DNA from 3 places in the Psychrobacillus sp. FSL W7-1457 genome. Region 1 is predicted to be linked to each of the others. Evidence: a T-box and tRNA genes for the amino acid it is inferred to sense, from the RefSeq annotation. Region 1 holds a T-box; the other regions hold tRNA genes.
The links. The T-box of region 1 lies ahead of pheS (phenylalanine--tRNA ligase subunit alpha). A T-box ahead of a tRNA ligase gene usually reads a tRNA of that ligase, here a tRNA-Phe.
Positions count from the first base shown of each region.

Region 2: it encodes a tRNA-Phe, which carries the amino acid that the T-box ahead of pheS (phenylalanine--tRNA ligase subunit alpha) is inferred to sense. The anticodon was not compared.
Region 3: it encodes a tRNA-Phe, which carries the amino acid that the T-box ahead of pheS (phenylalanine--tRNA ligase subunit alpha) is inferred to sense. The anticodon was not compared.

Region 1 covers NZ_CP151993.1:2,509,088-2,513,128, reverse strand. The annotation lists gene NSQ95_RS12235 (DUF2441 domain-containing protein) at 47-637, shown strand; gene NSQ95_RS12230 (DUF3221 domain-containing protein) at 655-993, shown strand; gene sspI (small acid-soluble spore protein SspI) at 1,020-1,229, opposite strand; gene NSQ95_RS12220 (RNA methyltransferase) at 1,401-2,165, shown strand; T-box leader at 2,221-2,453, shown strand; gene pheS (phenylalanine--tRNA ligase subunit alpha) at 2,501-3,538, shown strand; gene pheT (phenylalanine--tRNA ligase subunit beta) at 3,551-4,041, shown strand, end outside.
Region 2 covers NZ_CP151993.1:3,080,839-3,084,879, reverse strand. The annotation lists rRNA gene NSQ95_RS15165 (23S ribosomal RNA) at 1-1,016, shown strand, start outside; rRNA gene rrf (5S ribosomal RNA) at 1,138-1,253, shown strand; tRNA gene NSQ95_RS15155 (tRNA-Asn) at 1,263-1,337, shown strand; tRNA gene NSQ95_RS15150 (tRNA-Ser) at 1,344-1,435, shown strand; tRNA gene NSQ95_RS15145 (tRNA-Glu) at 1,459-1,533, shown strand; tRNA gene NSQ95_RS15140 (tRNA-Val) at 1,556-1,631, shown strand; tRNA gene NSQ95_RS15135 (tRNA-Met) at 1,757-1,833, shown strand; tRNA gene NSQ95_RS15130 (tRNA-Asp) at 1,837-1,912, shown strand; tRNA gene NSQ95_RS15125 (tRNA-Phe) at 2,056-2,131, shown strand; tRNA gene NSQ95_RS15120 (tRNA-Thr) at 2,136-2,211, shown strand; tRNA gene NSQ95_RS15115 (tRNA-Tyr) at 2,221-2,304, shown strand; tRNA gene NSQ95_RS15110 (tRNA-Trp) at 2,313-2,386, shown strand; tRNA gene NSQ95_RS15105 (tRNA-His) at 2,412-2,487, shown strand; tRNA gene NSQ95_RS15100 (tRNA-His) at 2,523-2,598, shown strand; tRNA gene NSQ95_RS15095 (tRNA-Gln) at 2,600-2,671, shown strand; tRNA gene NSQ95_RS15090 (tRNA-Gly) at 2,678-2,752, shown strand; tRNA gene NSQ95_RS15085 (tRNA-Cys) at 2,759-2,832, shown strand; tRNA gene NSQ95_RS15080 (tRNA-Leu) at 2,865-2,946, shown strand; gene NSQ95_RS15075 (potassium channel family protein) at 3,340-3,810, shown strand; gene NSQ95_RS15070 (alkaline phosphatase family protein) at 3,990-4,041, shown strand, end outside.
Region 3 covers NZ_CP151993.1:2,697,318-2,701,358, forward strand. The annotation lists gene NSQ95_RS13125 (1,4-dihydroxy-2-naphthoate polyprenyltransferase) at 1-557, shown strand, start outside; tRNA gene NSQ95_RS13130 (tRNA-Glu) at 1,072-1,143, opposite strand; tRNA gene NSQ95_RS13135 (tRNA-Ser) at 1,151-1,241, opposite strand; tRNA gene NSQ95_RS13140 (tRNA-Asn) at 1,249-1,323, opposite strand; tRNA gene NSQ95_RS13145 (tRNA-Ile) at 1,328-1,404, opposite strand; tRNA gene NSQ95_RS13150 (tRNA-Gly) at 1,411-1,484, opposite strand; tRNA gene NSQ95_RS13155 (tRNA-Phe) at 1,493-1,568, opposite strand; tRNA gene NSQ95_RS13160 (tRNA-Asp) at 1,712-1,787, opposite strand; tRNA gene NSQ95_RS13165 (tRNA-Met) at 1,791-1,867, opposite strand; tRNA gene NSQ95_RS13170 (tRNA-Ser) at 1,972-2,064, opposite strand; tRNA gene NSQ95_RS13175 (tRNA-Ile) at 2,077-2,153, opposite strand; tRNA gene NSQ95_RS13180 (tRNA-Met) at 2,160-2,233, opposite strand; tRNA gene NSQ95_RS13185 (tRNA-Ala) at 2,261-2,336, opposite strand; tRNA gene NSQ95_RS13190 (tRNA-Pro) at 2,354-2,430, opposite strand; tRNA gene NSQ95_RS13195 (tRNA-Arg) at 2,440-2,516, opposite strand; tRNA gene NSQ95_RS13200 (tRNA-Leu) at 2,533-2,621, opposite strand; tRNA gene NSQ95_RS13205 (tRNA-Gly) at 2,636-2,710, opposite strand; tRNA gene NSQ95_RS13210 (tRNA-Leu) at 2,728-2,812, opposite strand; tRNA gene NSQ95_RS13215 (tRNA-Lys) at 2,835-2,907, opposite strand; tRNA gene NSQ95_RS13220 (tRNA-Thr) at 2,914-2,989, opposite strand; tRNA gene NSQ95_RS13225 (tRNA-Val) at 3,003-3,078, opposite strand; rRNA gene rrf (5S ribosomal RNA) at 3,102-3,217, opposite strand; rRNA gene NSQ95_RS13235 (23S ribosomal RNA) at 3,339-4,041, opposite strand, start outside.

The DNA of each region.
Region 1 (4,041 bases):
AATTGAAATATTTTATTTTCTATTTTATTAATAAAAGGAGAAAAAAATGACGGAGAATGAACTAGTTGTTTATCATATTGTTACAAGAAACAAGATGAGGGTGGGACAGATAATTGATTTTAGTGAGAATCAAAAGAATACGTTATACCACTTCTTTTTCGAAAAAGAACAATTAAATTCCAAGGGAGAAGACTTTGTTCAAATTTTTCAAAACCAATATACAAATGAAGGGGTTAACTTAACTAAAGAGGAAGCAGAGGTTGGTCTTAAATATTTGGATCAAACGACTAGAGCAATCCGCGAAACGATAGTAGAAATGGTTAGATTAGAGGAATATCCGAATTACCCATCTAGATTATCCTGTCTATATGCTACAAAAAGCTTAGAGGATGCACTCAAATGGGTAGACTTATTTAATTCCTATAATCGGCAGGTCTTGCAGCTTGTTAAGCTTCGAGTTGATGGTAAAACTTTTGAGGGAGATGCAAGCCATTTGCCAAAGGAAGATGGTGTACCTTTTGCAAAGAAAATAGAACAGGCAAGAGAGTATTGGCAAGGAAATGTAAATAGTGGATTACCAGAGATGTTAGTGGATGGAAAAATTGAAGTTGTAGAAATTCTAGAAGAGTATGAATAATGCTGGGAGGTTAACCAATGATTCGATATTTGGGGTTTCTTATAATACTGGTATCCGTTGTTAGTTTATGGGGTTGTAATGAAGAAAGTCAGGAAGAGCGATTTATAATGGAGGGTATAGTAGCAGAGGTCTCTGATGCTCATGTTTTTATTTATGAAGAGCAACCAGGAATAGATAGAATTTTAACAAAGGAGGAAGTTACATCTAAATCTATACAATCTTCATCCTTTGGGTTTGATGAAAAACTATCGGATATAGAGGTCGGGGACAAGGTGAAAGTCTGGTATGATGTCCTAGACACACGCTTACCAGGCTCTGGCCATGGCACTAAAATCGAACTAATAAAGAGACCGTAGTATGTACGGTCTCCACTAGCTAATACTTATTGAGCAAATGCAGTAGAAACATTATTGAGCATTGCTTGTTTGCTGGATTCATCAGCCGATTTCCACCATTTTTCAAAGATTACACCAAGACCAGGTAATAAATGTTCTTCTCCTCGGTTAATCGCATCTTCTACCACTTCTTTAATATCAGTAGCTGAATTACCCTTTAGGTTAGCTGCTATTGCTTCTCGAATTTGAAAATCCATTTTCATCACTCCTTGTCTTTATCTTTCCCCATGTTTCTTCAGGTATACATAATTTTGTTTAATTGATAGAAGATAAATATGAACTACCGAAAGAACGTGATATAATTTTTTACAATGAAAAGATGCTAAAACTTTAGTTTTACAGCACTTTAGAAAAAGGCGGTACATAATATGAAACGAATCGAATCTCCTCAAAACTCCTTAGTAAAGCATTGGAAAAAATTACTCAGTGTTCGAAAAGAAAGAGATAAAACTGGTGAATTTATCATTGAAGGCTATCATTTAGTAGAAGAAGCAATCAAACAAAAAGAACTTGTCTTAACTATCATGTTAAGCGATACAAGTGAAATTCCTGCCAGTTGGGACGTAGACAATCTAGAAATAGTAGAAATTAATGATGTTATTAAAAAAGAGCTTGCTGAAACAGAGCATACACAAGGCATTTTTGCACATTGTAAACAAAGTGCAGCTAAAGCAGATGAACAAGAAAATTGGAGTAAATTTTTATTGATCGATGCGGTTCAAGACCCAGGGAATATTGGAACGATGATTCGTACGGCTGATGCTGCAGGGATAGACGCTGTTATTCTTGGAAAGGGATCAGCTGATGCGTACAATTCTAAAACGCTTCGCTCTGCTCAAGGCTCTCATTTCCACATACCTATTTTAAAAGGTGACTTGAGCTATTGGGTCGATCAGCTCAAAAAGAAAAATGTAAAAGTATATGGAACGGCATTTGAAAATTCAACGCCGTTTCATGAAGTAGAGAAAAGTGACGCGTTTGCATTAATAGTAGGAAACGAAGGTAGTGGCATACAAGCAAGTCTTTTAGATCAAACGGACCAAAATATTATTGTTCCTTTATTGGGCCAAGCGGAATCTTTAAATGTCGCAGTCGCAACAGGAATTCTTCTTTATGGGCTTACATTGAGATAAATACCCTTGATGAAATGTTTAAAAGTCCGTATAATAGATAATAATTTGATAAATAAGAAAAGCTGTCATCGGGAAAAGTATATATGATTATTCGAATGTAGGGATTTTGCGCCTAGACTGGAAGCGTAAATGGAGAATTCATATAGAAGTTCACCCCGTTAGCTGCCACCGGGACCAGTATTTACTGTAAAGGTGTGCCGGTGTAGAGCCGTTATTCGAATTGAGTGATTGCACGTTTTGTTGTGCAATAATCAGGGTGGTACCGCGAAATTAGTCCTCGTCCCTTTTATAGGGGCGGGGATTTTTTATTTTGTCAATTAGGAGGGATTTTTCAAATGGAAGCACAACTTCAACAGTTAAAAGAAGAAGCATTACAAAAAATTGAAGCATCACAAAACACAAAAGAATTAAATGATGTGAGAGTAGCGTATTTAGGAAAAAAAGGACCGATCACAGATTTATTAAAGGGTATGGGTAAACTCCCAGCTGAAGAACGTCCAAAAATGGGAGCACTTGTGAATGTAGTGCGTGAAGAAGTAACTGCCGTTTTAGAAGCACGTATGACATTACTTCAAGAACAAGCGATTCAAGAACAGCTTGCAAAAGAGTCTATCGATGTTACATTACCGGGAAGACCAGTGAAAACAGGTAATCATCATCCACTCACACGTGTAGTGGAGGAAATCGAAGATCTATTCTTAAGCATGGGTTATGAAATTGCCGAGGGTCCTGAGGTAGAAAAGGATTACTACAATTTTGAAGCGTTGAATTTACCTAAAGGACATCCAGCTCGTGATATGCAGGATTCCTTCTATATTTCAGAGGATATTCTATTGCGTACGCATACCTCTCCAGTTCAAGCGCGCACGATGGAAGCAAAAGAAGGGCAACCAATTAAGATCATTTGTCCTGGTAAGGTATATCGTCGTGATAATGATGATGCTACCCATTCTCATCAATTCACTCAAATCGAAGGTTTAGTCATCGGTGAAAATATTCGTATGAGTGATTTAAAAGGTACTTTATCTTTATTCGCGAAGAAAATGTTCGGAGAAGATCGTGAAATTCGACTGCGTCCAAGCTTCTTCCCATTCACAGAGCCTTCTGTAGAGATGGATATCTCTTGCTTCAAATGTGGAGGAAGTGGTTGTAACGTATGTAAGAAAACAGGTTGGATTGAAATTCTAGGAGCAGGTATGGTTCATCCTAATGTTCTTGAGATGGCTGGCTATGATTCTAAAAAGCTTTCTGGTTTTGCGTTTGGTATGGGACCAGAGCGTATTGCAATGTTGAAATATGGAGTGGAAGATATTCGTCATTTCTATACAAATGATGTGCGTTTCTTATCGCAATTCCACCGAACAGAAGTGTAAGGAGGAAATGACATGTTAGTATCAACGAAATGGTTATCAGAATATGTAAACACACAAGGGTTTGACCCTAAAGACTTAGGTGAGAAAATTACTCGCTCAGGAATAGAAGTAGATGCAGTGATTGATCGCTCTCTAGGCATGGCAAATGTAGTAGTTGGATATGTAAAGGAAAAAGTGAAGCATCCAGAAGCAGATAAGCTAAACATCTGTCAGGTGGATGTAGGAGATGAAATCACTCAAATTATTTGTGGTGCTCCGAATGTTGACGCTGGTCAAAAAGTAATCGTTGCACGTCCTGGAGCTGTACTACCAGGCGGCATTAAAATAAAAAAAGCGAAGCTACGCGGTGAAGTATCTAATGGAATGATTTGTTCTCTTCAAGAGCTAGGTATTGAAGGTCGTCTCGTATCTAAAGCGTATGCAGAAGGTATTTATGTTCTTCCTGAAACAGCTGTACCAGGTGAAAGTGCACTTCCTTTATTAGGCTTGGACGATGTAGTGCT
Region 2 (4,041 bases), 570 kb from region 1:
AATTGAAGCCCCAGTAAACGGCGGCCGTAACTATAACGGTCCTAAGGTAGCGAAATTCCTTGTCGGGTAAGTTCCGACCCGCACGAAAGGCGTAACGATCTGGGCACTGTCTCAACGAGAGACTCGGTGAAATTATAGTACCTGTGAAGATGCAGGTTACCCGCGACAGGACGGAAAGACCCCGTGGAGCTTTACTGTAGCTTGATATTGAATTTTGGTGCAACTTGTACAGGATAGGTAGGAGCCTTAGAGCCCGGAGCGCCAGCTTCGGAGGAGGCGTCGGTGGGATACTACCCTGGTTGTATTGAAATTCTAACCCATACCCGTAACCCGGGTAGGAGACAGTGTCAGGCGGGCAGTTTGACTGGGGCGGTCGCCTCCTAAAGTGTAACGGAGGCGCCCAAAGGTTCCCTCAGAATGGTTGGAAATCATTCGAAGAGTGTAAAGGCAGAAGGGAGCTTGACTGCGAGACCTACAAGTCGAGCAGGGTCGAAAGACGGGCTTAGTGATCCGGTGGTTCCGCATGGAAGGGCCATCGCTCAACGGATAAAAGCTACCCCGGGGATAACAGGCTTATCTCCCCCAAGAGTCCACATCGACGGGGAGGTTTGGCACCTCGATGTCGGCTCATCGCATCCTGGGGCTGTAGTCGGTCCCAAGGGTTGGGCTGTTCGCCCATTAAAGCGGTACGCGAGCTGGGTTCAGAACGTCGTGAGACAGTTCGGTCCCTATCCGTCGTGGGCGTAGGAAATTTGAGAGGAGCTGTCCTTAGTACGAGAGGACCGGGATGGACACACCGCTGGTGTACCAGTTGTTCTGCCAAGGGCATCGCTGGGTAGCTATGTGTGGACGGGATAAGTGCTGAAAGCATCTAAGCACGAAGCCCCCCTCAAGATGAGATTTCCCATTACGCAAGTAAGTAAGATCCCTCAAAGACGATGAGGTAGATAGGTTCGGGGTGGAAGCGTGGCGACACGTGCAGCTGACGAATACTAATCGATCGAGGACTTAACCAAATTGTTTGTTTCTAAGATGTCAGTTTATTCAGTTTTGAAAGAATAAATTTTTATTAAATTAATGCTTGTAATAATCTACATAGTTGATATAATAGAACTTGTCTTTCAATAATTATTCAAGTCTAGTGATGATGGCGAAGAGGTCACACCCGTTCCCATACCGAACACGGAAGTTAAGCTCTTCAGCGCCGATGGTAGTTGGGGGTCTCCCCCTGCAAGAGTAGGACGTCGCTAGGCGGATATTATTCCGAAGTAGCTCAGTGGTAGAGCAATCGGCTGTTAACCGATCGGTCGTAGGTTCGAGTCCTACCTTCGGAGCCATTTCTAGGAGAGCTGTCCGAGTGGCCGAAGGAGCACGATTGGAAATCGTGTAGGCGGGTAACACTGTCTCAAGGGTTCAAATCCCTTGCTCTCCGCCAGATAGATTTCTCTAATACATAATGGCCCCTTGGTCAAGCGGTTAAGACACCGCCCTTTCACGGCGGTAACACGGGTTCGAATCCCGTAGGGGTCACCATTTAATTTTAAACCAGCATTACGGAGGATTAGCTCAGCTGGGAGAGCATCTGCCTTACAAGCAGAGGGTCGGCGGTTCGAGCCCGTCATCCTCCACCATTATTAATTTAGCAAGTATTATTATCGCGGGGTGGAGCAAATCGCTTCACGAAGAAAGCGAAGCGTGGAAGACGTAAAACTCACTAAATGCGTAGGATGATTTAAATTTCATCTAATATTATTGTCGCGGGGTGGAGCAGTTCGGTAGCTCGTCGGGCTCATAACCCGAAGGTCACAGGTTCAAATCCTGTCCCCGCAACCAAATGGTCCCGTGGTGTAGCGGTTAACATGCCTGCCTGTCACGCAGGAGATCGCCGGTTCGATCCCGGTCGGGACCGCCATTTATTATTCAATATGTTAGAGATTTAGGATAAGCAAGCAAATCGAGGAAGCAATCGAACGAAAGAAGGAGCGTACTAAAGTACGTGACTGAATGAGTGAGTGAAGCTGACAAAGAGTTGTACAGCTTAGCGTAAATCGAAGAGGCTCAGTAGCTCAGTCGGTAGAGCAAAGGACTGAAAATCCTTGTGTCGGCGGTTCGATTCCGTCCTGAGCCACCATTACGCCGGAATAGCTCAATTGGTAGAGCAACTGACTTGTAATCAGTAGGTTGGGGGTTCAAGTCCTCTTTCCGGCACCACTGTCTAGTGGAGGGGTAGCGAAGTGGCTAAACGCGGCGGACTGTAAATCCGCTCCTTAGGGTTCGGCGGTTCGAATCCGTCCCCCTCCACCAGTTTTTATAGGGGCATAGTTTAACGGTAGAATAGAGGTCTCCAAAACCTTTGATGTGGGTTCGATTCCTACTGCCCCTGCCAAATAATAAGTTAACTTTGAATAATGGCGGTTGTGGCGAAGTGGTTAACGCACCGGATTGTGATTCCGGCATTCGTGGGTTCAATTCCCATCAGTCGCCCCATATTCTATCTGGTTAGCTCTTTTTTTTATTCTGTGGCGGTCGTGGCGAAGTGGTTAACGCACCGGATTGTGATTCCGGCATTCGTGGGTTCAATTCCCATCGGTCGCCCCATTGGGGTATAGCCAAGCGGTAAGGCAACGGATTTTGATTCCGTCATGCCCTGGTTCGAATCCAGGTACCCCAGTTATTTGCGGAAGTAGTTCAGTGGTAGAACACCACCTTGCCAAGGTGGGGGTCGCGAGTTCGAACCTCGTCTTCCGCTCCAAATTAAGGCGGCATAGCCAAGTGGTAAGGCACAGGTCTGCAACACCTTTATCACCGGTTCAAATCCGGTTGCCGCCTCCAATTTTTAAAAAAGTATTTACTGCCTTTAATATGCCGGTGTGGCGGAATTGGCAGACGCGCGGGACTCAAAATCCCGTATCTTCGGATGTGTCGGTTCGACCCCGACCACCGGTATCATATTCATGACATAAAGTCATACATATCAAGACTTCTAACTACTTGTTAGAGGTCTTTTTTGTTGTTTCAATAAGAGGACTGAAATAAGCTAAAATCCCGTGCATAGGAGTAATTGAATGTCTCGGAAGAAGTAATAGTTATATCAAAAAAGTTATATTTGCTTAAAATGAAAATCACTTAAATTGTTAGAATAGCTCTTGAAAATCTTTTCAATGTCTCAATACCTGTACATTCACTTTTTCAAGAATTGAATGCGTATCTATATTTCCGTTTTCATATTAGTTACTTTGTATATTTTTACATTCGATTGACAAGATAGTCATATCGACATTAATAAAACTTCATACAACTCAAACTGGATGGACTCGAGAGACAGAGAGGAATAGACGCATGTTTTCTACGATACTAATGGGATTGACGATCTTATTTATGGTAACAACCTTATACTATTTCTTTTCAGGTCATAAATATAAGAAAAGCTATTTTCAGTCAACTTTATTCCAAAAGCTATTTTTCGCTATGCTTGGCATTACTTTTGGATTTGCTGTTCTTTATTACTTATTGTCTATGGAAGGAGATGTAGTAAGAGTCAGCACTGAAGAGGGGAAGGATGGAGGAGAGAATTTTTTAGATTATCTCTATTTCAGTGGAGTAACCATTTTATCAGTAGGCTATGGTGACTTGGTGCCTGTGGGAAAGGCACGGTTCTTTGCACTAATACAAGCAGCAATTGGTCTTTTGTTACCAACGGCATTTTTTATAAGAGCTTTGGATGAAACAGAAGGTAGCAGTGGAGACGGTGCAAAAAATGAAAATGAAGATGAGCAAGGCAGTGACAATGATGGGCAACCAGGTAATTGATGCATCTTTTCTATAAAGGTAGTCCAACTGGTGAGGATATCATTTTTATATAAATGGCTGGTCCAAGAATATCTTTGTACACATTTAGTCGAAAGCCATGAGTTTTTATCATTAAATAAGCATGTAATCATTTGGAAATCACCATACTAACACTATGAATGGAAGATAGGTGACTAAAAGTGAAGAAAACAATACTAATCATATTAGCTATATTGGTTGTTGTATGTGGAG
Region 3 (4,041 bases), 190 kb from region 1:
CATCTTGGCTTTTATTGATCATTGGTGCCGTTTGTATGCTCATTGGATACTTATATACCGGTGGACCTTACCCAATAGCTTATACACCGTTTGGAGAACTATTCAGTGGCGTGGTTATGGGAATGTTTATTGTTTTAATTGCTACATACATTCAGGTAGGTTCTATACCAAACTTTGCCTTGTTCCTATCTATCCCTAGCACTCTGCTTGTCGCTGCTATTATGCTTTCTAATAATATTCGAGATATTGTAGAGGATACAAAAGGCGGTAGGAAAACAATGGCTATCTTAATAGGTAGAGACAATGCTATTAATGTGTTAGCCTTATTTTTTATCGTTTCTTATGTATGGATCATCTTACTAGTAATTCTACAAATTATTACACCTTGGGCTTTACTAGTCTTCCTAAGTGCTAAGAAACCACTAGATGCTATAAAGCTATTTAAATCTAAAGAGAATCACCTTGAAGTTGGATTAGCAATGAAAAACACCGCACTTACCAATACCATTTTCGTATTTCTTTTAGGTATTGGCTTGTTAATAGGATTTTTAATATGATGATCAGTCAGGAAGTTAAACGCTTCCTGGCTTTTTTATTTGTGAAGTTTAAATTAGAGGTTGGAGAAGTGTAAACGAAGAAAGAAAAATCTAACCAAATAATAGATTTTGAGTAGTTTCTTTAGAATCGGACGGTTTTGTTCAATAATCGGTCGGTTAGGCATAATAATCGGTTGGTTCCCTTCAACAATCGGTCGGTTTTACCTGATAATCGGTCGGTGGAAGAACTTTTAGGAGTAAATCTCTTCACAAGAAGATAACGCTCCAAATGCTATAATGTAGAACCTACTCGATCACTTTAATGTAATCGTTCTGCTAACAATATTTGAAAGGAATTTCACAAACATGACAGGGAAGTTATTATAATTAAGTGCAGTATAGATTTACTACAATAAATACATTACTTTTCTTAATACCTCTTCCCTTAAGGACCTGCAGTGTTATAACGATCCTTACATATCATAAAGATAAAATAAAAAAGACAACCACCGAAGTGATTGTCTTTTTAAAGTTATGACCCCTACGGGATTCGAACCCGTGTTACCGCCGTGAAAGGGCGGTGTCTTAACCGCTTGACCAAGGGGCCTTATATATGGCGGAGAAGGAGGGATTTGAACCCTCGCGCCGGTTGCCCGACCTACACCCTTAGCAGGGGCGCCTCTTCAGCCACTTGAGTACTTCCCCATATATATGGCTCCGAAGGTAGGACTCGAACCTACGACCAATCGGTTAACAGCCGATTGCTCTACCACTGAGCTACTTCGGAATAATGGTGGGCCTAAATGGACTCGAACCATCGACCTCACGCTTATCAGGCGTGCGCTCTAACCAGCTGAGCTATAGGCCCATTAATTGGAGCGGGTGAAGAGAATCGAACTCTCATCATCAGCTTGGAAGGCTGAGGTTTTACCACTAAACTACACCCGCGTGATAAATGGTGGCTCAGGACGGAATCGAACCGCCGACACAAGGATTTTCAGTCCTTTGCTCTACCGACTGAGCTACTGAGCCTCTTCGATTTACGCTAAGCGGCACAACTCTTTGTCAGCTTCACTCACTCATTCAGTCACGTACTTTAGTACGCTTCTTCTTTCGTTCGATTGCTTCCTCGATTTGCTTGCTTATCCTAAATCTCTAACATATTGAATAATAAATGGCGGTCCCGACCGGGATCGAACCGGCGATCTCCTGCGTGACAGGCAGGCATGTTAACCGCTACACCACGGGACCATTTGGTTGCGGGGACAGGATTTGAACCTGTGACCTTCGGGTTATGAGCCCGACGAGCTACCGAACTGCTCCACCCCGCGACAATAAAATCGTTGAAATTTAAATCAACTATGTATTTAATAACTTTTCCGTTTCCAAGCTTACTTGCATAGATGTTATGTATAATTTCCCACTAACAATAAGATGGAGGAGGAAGAGGGATTCGAACCCCCGCGCGGTATGACCCGCCTGTCGGTTTTCAAGACCGATCCCTTCAGCCAGACTTGGGTATTCCTCCGAAAAATTATGTTGGTGGACCTTGCAGGACTCGAACCTGCGACCGGACGGTTATGAGCCGTCTGCTCTAACCAACTGAGCTAAAGGTCCTTAAGATGGCGGCAGAGGGAGTCGAACCCACGACCTTTCGGGTATGAACCGAATGCTCTAGCCAGCTGAGCTACGCCGCCAGGAACTTTAAAAGAAAATTTTATATTTGGTGGAGCCTAGCGGGATCGAACCGCTGACCTCCTGCGTGCAAGGCAGGCGCTCTCCCAGCTGAGCTAAGGCCCCAAATTTTTATTAATAACTGGTCGGGAAGACAGGATTCGAACCTGCGACCCCTTGGTCCCAAACCAAGTGCTCTACCAAGCTGAGCTACTTCCCGTATATATATTGGCGCGCCCGGCAGGAGTCGAACCCACAACCTTCTGATCCGTAGTCAGACGCTCTATCCAATTGAGCTACGGGCGCTAATGTTACTTAAAAGTGGTGCCGAGGACCGGAATCGAACCGGTACGGTAGTCACCTACCGCAGGATTTTAAGTCCTGTGCGTCTGCCAGTTCCGCCACCCCGGCACTTAGTGAATCTTTGGAGCGGAAGACGAGGTTCGAACTCGCGACCCCCACCTTGGCAAGGTGGTGTTCTACCACTGAACTACTTCCGCTCGGTTATTAAATTAAATGGTGCGGGTGAAGGGAGTCGAACCCCCACGCCTTGCGGCGCTAGATCCTAAGTCTAGTGCGTCTGCCAGTTCCGCCACACCCGCATATTTATTTCACAAAAGTGAATGAGCCATGAAGGACTCGAACCTTCGACCCTCTGATTAAAAGTCAGATGCTCTACCAACTGAGCTAATGGCTCGGAAAATGGTGCCGGAGAAAGGACTTGAACCCTCAACCTACTGATTACAAGTCAGTTGCTCTACCAGTTGAGCTACTCCGGCAGGAGTAAAATTATGGTGGAGGATGACGGGCTCGAACCGCCGACCCTCTGCTTGTAAGGCAGATGCTCTCCCAGCTGAGCTAATCCTCCTGGGTAATATTTTTTTATTGCAAGCCCAGCGACGTCCTACTCTTGCAGGGGGAGACCCCCAACTACCATCGGCGCTGAAGAGCTTAACTTCCGTGTTCGGTATGGGAACGGGTGTGACCTCTTCGCCATCATCACTAGACTTGAATAATTATTGAAAGACAAGTTCTATTATATCAACTATGTAGATTATTACAAGCATTAATTTAATAAAAATTTATTCTTTCAAAACTGAATAAACTGACATCTTAGAAACAAACAATTTGGTTAAGTCCTCGATCGATTAGTATTCGTCAGCTGCACGTGTCGCCACGCTTCCACCCCGAACCTATCTACCTCATCGTCTTTGAGGGATCTTACTTACTTGCGTAATGGGAAATCTCATCTTGAGGGGGGCTTCGTGCTTAGATGCTTTCAGCACTTATCCCGTCCACACATAGCTACCCAGCGATGCCCTTGGCAGAACAACTGGTACACCAGCGGTGTGTCCATCCCGGTCCTCTCGTACTAAGGACAGCTCCTCTCAAATTTCCTACGCCCACGACGGATAGGGACCGAACTGTCTCACGACGTTCTGAACCCAGCTCGCGTACCGCTTTAATGGGCGAACAGCCCAACCCTTGGGACCGACTACAGCCCCAGGATGCGATGAGCCGACATCGAGGTGCCAAACCTCCCCGTCGATGTGGACTCTTGGGGGAGATAAGCCTGTTATCCCCGGGGTAGCTTTTATCCGTTGAGCGATGGCCCTTCCATGCGGAACCACCGGATCACTAAGCCCGTCTTTCGACCCTGCTCGACTTGTAGGTCTCGCAGTCAAGCTCCCTTCTGCCTTTACACTCTTCGAATGATTTCCAACCATTCTGAGGGAACCTTTGGGCGCCTCCGTTACACTTTAGGAGGCGACCGCCCCAGTCAAACTGCCCGCCTGACACTGTCTCCTACCCGGGTTACGGGTATGGGTTA